2 regions of the Methylobacterium phyllosphaerae genome follow, and region 2 is predicted to be linked to the other one. Evidence: riboswitches for the same ligand, from Rfam matches in the RefSeq annotation. Region 2 holds a riboswitch; the other holds the start of a gene.
The links. A riboswitch is a leader RNA that binds a small molecule or an ion and turns the genes downstream of it on or off. The one in region 2 is predicted to bind cobalamin.
Positions count from the first base shown of each region.

Region 1: it holds a riboswitch for cobalamin, as region 2 does, so the genes downstream of both, MCBMB27_RS17330 (TonB-dependent receptor) here and MCBMB27_RS12150 (CbtB domain-containing protein) in region 2, are expected to answer to the same signal.

Region 1 covers NZ_CP015367.1:3,789,056-3,793,546, reverse strand. The annotation lists gene MCBMB27_RS17330 (TonB-dependent receptor) at 84-2,222, opposite strand; cobalamin riboswitch at 2,356-2,553, opposite strand; gene MCBMB27_RS17320 (hypothetical protein) at 3,266-3,598, opposite strand; gene MCBMB27_RS30995 (DUF6538 domain-containing protein) at 3,633-4,037, opposite strand; tRNA gene MCBMB27_RS17315 (tRNA-Ser) at 4,124-4,215, opposite strand; gene MCBMB27_RS17310 (glycosyltransferase family 2 protein) at 4,228-4,491, opposite strand, start outside.
Region 2 covers NZ_CP015367.1:2,713,012-2,717,502, forward strand. The annotation lists gene MCBMB27_RS12145 (discoidin domain-containing protein) at 1-1,357, opposite strand, end outside; cobalamin riboswitch at 1,524-1,716, shown strand; gene MCBMB27_RS12150 (CbtB domain-containing protein) at 1,753-1,935, shown strand; gene MCBMB27_RS12155 (CbtA family protein) at 1,952-2,689, shown strand; gene MCBMB27_RS12160 (DUF1636 domain-containing protein) at 2,682-3,083, shown strand; gene cobW (cobalamin biosynthesis protein CobW) at 3,080-4,114, shown strand; gene cobN (cobaltochelatase subunit CobN) at 4,186-4,491, shown strand, end outside.

The sequences.
Region 1 (4,491 bases), 1.1 Mb from region 2:
CCCCGAAAGCGCTCAAAAGCCTCATCACCGCTTCCGGGGCACTCGGTGGGCTTATACGAGCCCGTGTGGACCGGACCGGTCCTTCAGAATTTTCCAGCGATGGTTAGACGTACCGCCGTAGGCTCGACCGGGTGAAACACGCGGTCGATCAGCCCCTCGGCGGGCTCGCCGGGCAACCGTGAAACATACGCGTAGGTGATCTGGTCAGACTTGCTGTTCGTCAAGTTCAGTACGTCCAGCGAGACGCTGATGCCGTTGTCGAAATTGTAGCCCACCCGGCCGTTGAACAGCGCGGTCGCCCGCGAGCGGATCGCGTTGTCCTCAATCAGCGGCCGGGGGCCGAAGTAGCGGAAGCGGAGTGATCCGAACCAGCCTAGCGGCTCGCCGAAGGTCACGCCCGCCGACGCGATGGTCGTCGGCGCTTCAGGAACCCGGTTGCCCACCGGGTCGTAGTCCGAGAAGCGAGCGTTCGTGATCGTCAGGTCGCCCTCCAGCGCGAGCCAGGGCGTCACCGCATACCGGTTGGTCCATTCCACGCCGAAGCGGCGGGTCGGGCGGCTCGGCTCCGTAGTGCCGGTATCGCCCTGGAACAGGTTCTCTGAGGCGAAATCGAGCCGGAACAGGGCGAGGCTCGTCTCCAGTCCGGCAATGGACCGGTTGCGCAGGCCGATCTCGTAGCCCGTGGAGGGCACGAGGAAGGGCGAGCGGGTCGTGTTGAACAGCGAGGAGGTCGGATCCACCGTGGCGGTCACGCCGCGCACATCGTTCGAGTGGAAGCCGCCGCCGTAGTTCACGAAGAGTTCGGTGTCGAACCACGGCCCGAGCGTCAGGCCGAGCTTTGGGTTGACGATGCCATCGCGCGCCTTGCCCGAATTGGCCGGCGTGTCCGAGGCGACGCTGGCGTAGTATCCGTCCGCGCGGAAACCGACGCTGGTGCGCAGCCAGTCGGTCCAGCGCACGCGGTTGTCGAAGTAGAAGGCTCCACTTGTCTCCAGCACCCGGTCGTCGAGCACGCCCGAGCGATACTGCCGGTTCGTTGTGTTGAACAGGCCGACGCGGATCGAGTCGGTGCGGGTCTGCACGCCGATCTCGTTTTCCATCGGCCTCCCGAACAGGTCGCCCTGGAAGATGTGCAGGGCCTCGCCGCCGCCGATGATGCGCTGATCGAGCTGGTGGAACTGATCGCCGTTCACCGGATCGTTGAGGAAGTAAGTGAAGTCGTTGAACAGGTTCAATTGGGATCGGATGACGTAGGCCGAGGCCCGCGTCACGCCCGTGTCGTCCGTTGCGCTGAACTTGCCCGAGAGCGAGAAGCGCGAGGTGTCGCCGCCATCGGTCGGGTTGATCGTGCCGTAGCGGCTGATCAGCCCCTCCGTCACAGCGCGCTCTGGGATCTGGTTGGTGGCGGTCCAGCGCGCCGCATAGGCCATGCCGGTGACCGAGAAGCCGTCGAGCGGCGTACCCTGGCTGTAGCGGGCCACGCCGTTGATCTTGCGCAGGGCGTCCGGGACCACCCACGGGCCGTCGTAGACCTGGGCTTCCCCCGCGAGGAGGAGGTTGCCCTCACCGAGTGGTACGGTAGCGATCGAGAGCGCGCGCTTGTAGCCGAAGCTGCCGATGGAGGTCAGGGCGACGTTTTCCGCGGTCGTGTCGAGATAGTCGATCCGCACGGAGCCCGCAGAGGCGAAGTCACCGTCGCGGACGAAATACGGACCCTTGTGGAATTCCACCGCGCCGACGAGTTCCGGGATCAGGAAGTTGATGTCGGCGTAGCCTTGTCCGTGGGCATGGGTTCGCAGGTTGAGCGGCATGCCGTCGAGGAACAGGGCTATGTCGGTGCCGTGGTCGAGGTTGAACCCGCGCAAGAAGAACTGATTGGCCTTGCCCTCGCCGGAGTGCTGCGTGACGATCAGGCCCGGCACCGACTCCAACACCTCGCCGGGGCGCGTCACCGGACGGCTGTTAAGCTGTGCGCCCGTGATGACACCCGAACTGGCGGAAGCCACGGGGGTGCTGATCCCACCGATCCCGGTCGTGCCCCCGACGTAGCCCGCGCTCGCGGCCGGACCGACGCGCGGCGATGCGGCTACGGCTGTGTCGGCGGTGACCGAGATCTCCTCCAGCGTCGTCTCGGTGGTCGCCGCACTCGGCGTGGAGCGGTCCTGAGCTGCGGCCGCCGACGCCAGGGCGGCGAGGCCGACGCCCGACCAGGTCGAGAGCATTCGGATGGTGGGACGACGGGACACGGGAGCCTCGGGCGACGGGAGTGGCACGTCACCGCGAATGAGGTCTCCACGCCCAGCGTCAGCCCGGCGCTTCGACACCCGTCAGGACACCCCGCCCGACGCGTTTCGCGTGTGACCACGACTGACGGCAGGTCTCCTGGCTCGCGGGTCACCGCCCTCGCACCGTCTTCCCGGATGAGGCACATCCAGTGACGCGGTGGTGCTGGGCTCGCCGCTTACAGTTGCGGGGGCAGCCGCGGCTTCAGGGCAAGCCCTTCACCGCGTTCCCTTTTGATCCCCGAAGGGAACCGTCGCTGTCACCATCGGTCGCCTTGTCAGGCCACGTCAAGCCATGAGGAAGATCGGCGACCGCGTGTGGCCTCGCTGTGACAGACGGGGTCCGTAACCTCGCCGTTATCGAACGGTCGCTTCCGCGCATCGAGCCAATTACCGCGTCACACCCATTGCCGAACTTGACCGGACGCGAAGCGACACGGTTTGGCTATAAGAGGCTTGATCACCTGTGGTTCGATCGCCCGATCTAAACCTCGATGGCGGCTCGGAGTTGCTCCGGTCCGAGTCCTGACACGTATACGGCAAGGCCGAGCGCGGCTTGGCGTGACCCATAAGCTCGGCGATAACGCTGCTGTTTACTGTTGTGGTGTGCGTAGAGGCCCGTTGGAGATAAGTTGCGAAGCATCGTCTGAAGCTATGGACATCGACCTGTTTGCTGGGCCCAAGCACCTTCTGGCAAAAGGTGGCAAATCGCTTCACCACGATCCAGCTTCGCTTCCCGTCCGGCCCCGCGGGCGTGAGACCCGAGCATACCCAGCCGTCTGACGAGCGTGCAACGCGCTGCTGCAAGATCGGCCTAGCTGATCCGTGAACTGGTACGACGCGCCGGGCATTCTCCGTTTTCCGTGGGAGATGCGGAACGCTCGCCCCTCTGTGCGCATGTCGGCGGTGCGAAGCTGGCAAAGCTCGCTGATGCGGCAGCCGGTCAGTAAGCCGACCCGCATGAGGTCGAACAGCACCGTCCCCTACCGCTGGCCCATGATCGCCACAGGATCAGCCGTGAGGAGCGTGACAAGCTCATCAGCGGTGTCGGCGCGCTTCGATGGCTCCTGCCTCGATCCGTTCGCGAAGCTACCCTGGCCCTGCCACGGATTGTCGGCGACAAAGCCACGCTTGATGAGCCGCTGCCACATCGAAGAGAGCGCCGCGATCTGTCGATGGACCATGGCCTGAGACGCCCGACTCCGCAGGAGCACGTCGCTGACGAACTCACCCGCGGTGCGTCGATCCACGCCGCGGACGGCATAGTTTGACGGCTGAGTTTGTGCGAACTCCCGGACGGCAAGGGCGTGCTGCATCCGAGATTGCTTGGTCTGGACCCATCGATCTCCTTCAACCAGCGCTCCAGCGTCGTGAGCATTGTGGTCTGGCGCGATGAGCCCCCTGGATGAGCATGATCGCGGCCATCCTTTCGGGTTGTCTTTTGGGGAGAGAATGAGGCGTTGGGTCCGGGCACTCGCGCCCGGTATCGTCGCGGGACCGTCCTGAACCGGTCAGGGCCGCCGCCCGGGCGGGCTGCCAACCCTCCGAAACGGTCTGCGCACCGATCCAGTCCCAGAGCAGCGCCAGCGCGATCCACCGTCGCTGCCGCGCAACAGCCTCGGTGCTCGTGTCGAGAGCCCGGACGAGATGGGTCTGTCCGACCGTGGAGACGAGATGGGCTGGCACCCTGAGTCGCACGGACCAGCGCCCACGACGGCATTGCAGGTGGTCGGCGCGCCGCACCTTTGGCCTCATCCCGTACGGCTACGATGACGCTGTGTCACCAAAGCTGGCCGGACGAAGCGATAAAAGCGCTGCTTTTACAACATCTTAGGGCTAAATGGCGGAGACGGAGGGATTCGAACCCTCGATACCCATTTCTGGGTATGCTCATTTAGCAAACGAGTGCCTTCAGCCGCTCGGCCACGTCTCCGGCGCTCTGGCTCTAGAAGGTCGGATCCGGCGGGTCAACCCGATCCTGGCGGGCGGCGGCCACGCGGCGGCGCTCGACATGCTTCGCGACGCGCAGATGCCGCGAGATCGCGTAGTTCATCGCCGTCAGGAAGCCGTAGGTGCCGCGCACGAAGTGGCGGCGCCCGAGATAGGCCTTCAGGAAGTTGCCCGGCAGTTCCACGAACACCCGCCAGGTCGGGATCACCACGCCCCGCGTCTCCAAGTCCTCCGCCTGCTGGTCGGAGTAGCGATTCAG
Region 2 (4,491 bases):
AGACATCGTCGAAGGCGAGAGCTTCGGCCGGGTACTCCACCATGCTCCGGCGCTGAGCGTCGGTATTCTGCCACTCGCCGACCTTCATGTACCGGCCTTCGCGATCGCGAACCTCGACCACTTTCCCGATCGTGGGAATCGACTGGAAGCCCTGCGGCCAATTGGACGCGAAGTAGAACACCTGCTCGACGCGCTCCGAGAGGTGGCAGATCGCCGGCCCGAAGGTTCCGAGCCCGAAGACGAGGTAGCGGCCGTTCACCAGAGCGGCGACGTCAGAGATCAGCGATTCGCTCTGGATCTCTACGGGCAGGCCGCGCTGCGCCGCATAGGCTTCCACTTCTGCAATGACCGGGTTCAGCCGGTTCTCGAAGACGAGCTTGACGGAACGGATGCGGCCCTCGGCCTGCAGCCGGTCGATGACCATCCGGTAGAAGGCGAAGGGCGGCTGCGGATAGTGCGGGTCGACCCAGGTGCTGAAGATGTCGCCCGACCGGATATGGATCAGGAGCTGATCGTCGGGCTTGGCCGCAAATGTCCGCGGCAGGCCGTTGAACAGGGGCCGGATCACATCCTGAACGATCGCGCGCGAGTCGATCGGGCCCTGCAGCGCCGTCACCCGCTCGAACTGCGTCGGATCGAAATACAAGCCGGACAGGAAGTAGCCGTCCGGCGGAAGCGGCTCGTCCGGCGGAATGAACGTGATGCCGTCGCAGGTCAGCCTCTGGGTCAGAAAGATCACCTTGCTGCGGTCGACCTTCGGGACCTTGATGTATTTCAGGTTGAGCGCCTTCGCGATCGAGACCGCGATGATGTACTGCACGAGGCAGTTGCCGAAGGCGCCGTTCTCGAACAGCGACAGGCCGACGAGGTTGCGGCTAGCGCGGCCAGGCGCGGCTTCGAGATTGTAGGTGACGTAGACGTTAGCGCCGGGCTTCTCGTTCAGGAGCGTGATGTCGAGCCCGAGCAGCGCCCGCAGGGCGATGAGGTCGATGGCGGCTTCATCGGCGCGGATGTCGACGCCTGCGACGAGCGCCGGATCCGGCACCGCGATCCGCACGAGACGCGCCCAGGCCCGCTCGTCGGCGCCGATGGCGGCCACGAGGGCGCCCGGCTTGGCGGTCCAGCCGACGATGTCGGGCGCGGACCACGTGACGCCGTCCTGCGAGACCTCGACGGCCACATCGCCGACCTCGGGCGCGACAGCATCCTGTACGGGTCGCAGCGCGATGGCGCGGATCGGAAAGCGACCGTCCAGATCGATCTCGAGCCAGGCGGTGCCTTCGTCCTGTACGATCCGGGGGGCGCGGCCGGTGGCGAGATCGACGAGGACCGGGCTCGGATCGTCTGCGAGGGCCATCGGGTCTCCGAGAACTGAGCGGAGGCGCCCATGCCGGGCCGGCCGGGCATCCGGTGCGGCGGTGCCCGCATCGGGGCGCGGACGTCAAGCCCGGCCACCTGCGAAGGGACGCACGGGAATCCGAACGGATCTGGCGCCGCTCCGTTGTGTCGTCGCCGGCATGCGTCTACAACGTGCCGGTGACGGTGCCCCGGCAACGGGGTGAAAAGGGAATGCGGTGAGGGGTTTCGCCCCGATTCCGCGGCTGCCCCCGCAACTGTGAGCGGCGAGCGCCTGCCAAGCGCCACCGGAGCGATCCGGGAAGGCGGTGGGCGCGCCGAGCCGCGAGCCAGGAGACCTGCCGTCGCAACAGGATCCCGCAATGCCGCCGGTGGGGCGGCTGGAGACACTCGACGATGACCGCTCAGACCCTCGCCCCCGTCGCCGCCGGTACCCGCTCGTCGGAGCGTCCGGTCGCCGTCGCGCTCGCGGCCATGCTGGGCCTCGGCCTGCTGTTCATGGCGGGTTTCTCGCCGGCGATCGCGTTCCACAACGCGGCGCACGACTTCCGCCATACCCAGAACTTCCCCTGTCACTGACGCCCTCGGCGCAGGGATGATCATTCGGCTTCTGTCGGCGGCCCTGGCCGCCGGCTTCTTCGCGGCTGCCGTTGTGACGGGCCTCGAACTCACGCTGACCTCGCCGCTGATCGTCGCGGCCGAGCGCTACGAGCAGCAGGAACCCTCGCATCAGGCCGCGAAGGCCCTTCCGATCGTGCTCGCCCATGCCGGGCATGACCACGCCGCACCCGCCGCGGCACCGGAATGGCAGCCCGGCCCCGGACTGCCGCGGATGGCCTTCACCGGTCTTGCGACCCTCGTCGGCGGCGTCGGCTACGCCCTGCTGCTCGGCGCGGTGATGATCGCCTGCGGCCGCGAGCCGACGCCGCAGGTCGGTCTCGCCTTCGCGGTGGCGGGCTTCGCCAGCGTCGCCCTCGCGCCGGGCCTCGGCCTGCCGCCGGAACTGCCCGGCAGCGCCGCTGCACCGCTGGCCGCGCGGCAGGCTTGGTGGGTGATGACCGCGGCGGCGACCGGAATGGGGCTCTACCTGATCACGATCCGCCGTGCTCTGATCACGATCCTGGGTGGCCTCGTCCTGATCATAACCCCCCACGTCGTCGGCGCCCCGCAGGCACCGGAGGCCGCGTCGGAGCTTCCGGCCGCGCTGGCCGCACAGTTCGCCGCCCGGTCGCTGGCGATCAGCTTCGTCTTCTGGATCCTGATCGGGTTGGGGCTCGGCTGGGCGTGGCAGGCGTTTTCCCGCGACACGCAACGGGGAACGGCCCGTGCCTGAGACCGTCCTGTACGTCTGCATGACCTGCCGCCGTCCGGATGACGATCCGGATGGACCGCGCGCCGGAGCACGCCTTCTGGAGGCGCTGCAGGCCCGGAGCGCCGGCACCCCGGACCTGCGGGTCGAGGCGGTGGAATGCCTGTCGGTCTGCAAGCGGCCCTGCACCGTGGCGGTCGCCTCGGCCGACCGCTGGACCTACGTCTACGGCGACATGGATCCGGCCGCCTCGGCGGAGACCATCCTCGCCGGGCTCGCGGCCTATGCGGCGACCTCGGACGGCATCGTGCCCTGGCGCGAGCGTCCGGAGGCCTTCCGCAAGGGCGTGATCGCCCGCATCCCCCCGTTCCCTGAACCCCGCCCGCTCCCCGCCGGCACCCTGGAGGCCGCGGAATGACCATCGTGAACAAAATCCCCTGCACCATCGTCACGGGCTTCCTCGGAGCCGGCAAGACGACACTGGTCCGCCACGTGGTCGAGAACGCCAGGGGGCGCCGCCTCGCCATCCTGGTCAACGAGTTCGGCGACGTCGGCTTCGACAAGTCCTTCCTCGCCGCCTGCGGGGTCGAAGGCTGCACCGAAGAGGCTATCGTCGAGCTGCCGAATGGCTGCATCTGCTGCACGGTCGCGGACGATTTCGTTCCGGCGCTGGAGACTCTCCTCGGCCGCGCCGAGCCGCCGGAGCACATCCTGATCGAGACCTCGGGCCTCGCGCTGCCGAAGCCGTTGGTTCAGGCGTTCCAGTGGCCGGCGATCCGCTCGCGGGTCACCGTCGACGGGGTCGTCGCAGTGGTCGACGGCCCGGCCGTCGCCGCCGGCGTCTTCGCGGACGATCCGGAGGCACTGGCCGCCCAGCGGGCCGCGGACCAATCGGTCGATCACGACAATCCGCTGGAAGAGGTCTTCGAGGACCAACTCCTCTGCGCCGACCTCGTGGTCCTCAACAAGGCCGACCTCATCGATGCCCCGACCCGCGCTCGGGTGCGTGCCGAGGTGGAAGGCCACCTGCCCCGGGCCGTGAAGGTGGTGGAGACCGAGAACGGCGTCATCGACCCGCGGGTGCTGCTCGGTCTCGCGGCGGCCGCCGAGGACGATCTCGATTCCCGTCCGTCGCATCACGGCGAGGGCGAGGATCACGACCACGACGACTTCGAGACCGTGGCGCTGCCCGTCCGCCCCGCGATCACGGCGGGCGATCTGGCGGCCCGGGTCGAGAAGGCAGCCGAGATCCCGGGCGTCCTGCGGATCAAGGGTTTCGCCGAGGTCGAGGGCAAGGCGATGCGCCTCGTGGTGCAGGGGGTCGGCCGGCGCGTGGCCCACCATTTCGACCGGCCGTGGAAGTCCGGGGAGGCCCGGGACGGCAACCTCGTGGTGATCGGCCTCAAGGGGTTCGACCAGCGCGCCGTCGCTGCGGCCCTCGCGGGATGACGGCCGCCGCGCGCGCCTGCGCGGCTGACGGCGGCGCGCCGGTGCGCGCGGCCGCGGTTTAGGGGCCGTCGATGCATCTCGTGCGCATCGATACCGTCTCGCTCGACGAGGGTGAGGCGGCGGTGGATCTCGGGCAGGAGCCCGGCGATCTGGTTGTGCTGTCGTTCACCGACAGCGACCTCGCGGCGGTCGGTCAGGCCCACGCCGCAGAGCCCGGTCTGCCGAGTCTCCGGCTCGCGAAGCTCGCCAAACTGCGGCATCCGCTGTCGGTCGACCTCTACGTCGAACGCGTCGTGGCGCACGCCAAGGTCGTGGTGATCCGTTGTCTGGGCGGACTGGATTACTGGCGCTACGGGATCGAGCGCTGCGCCGAAACC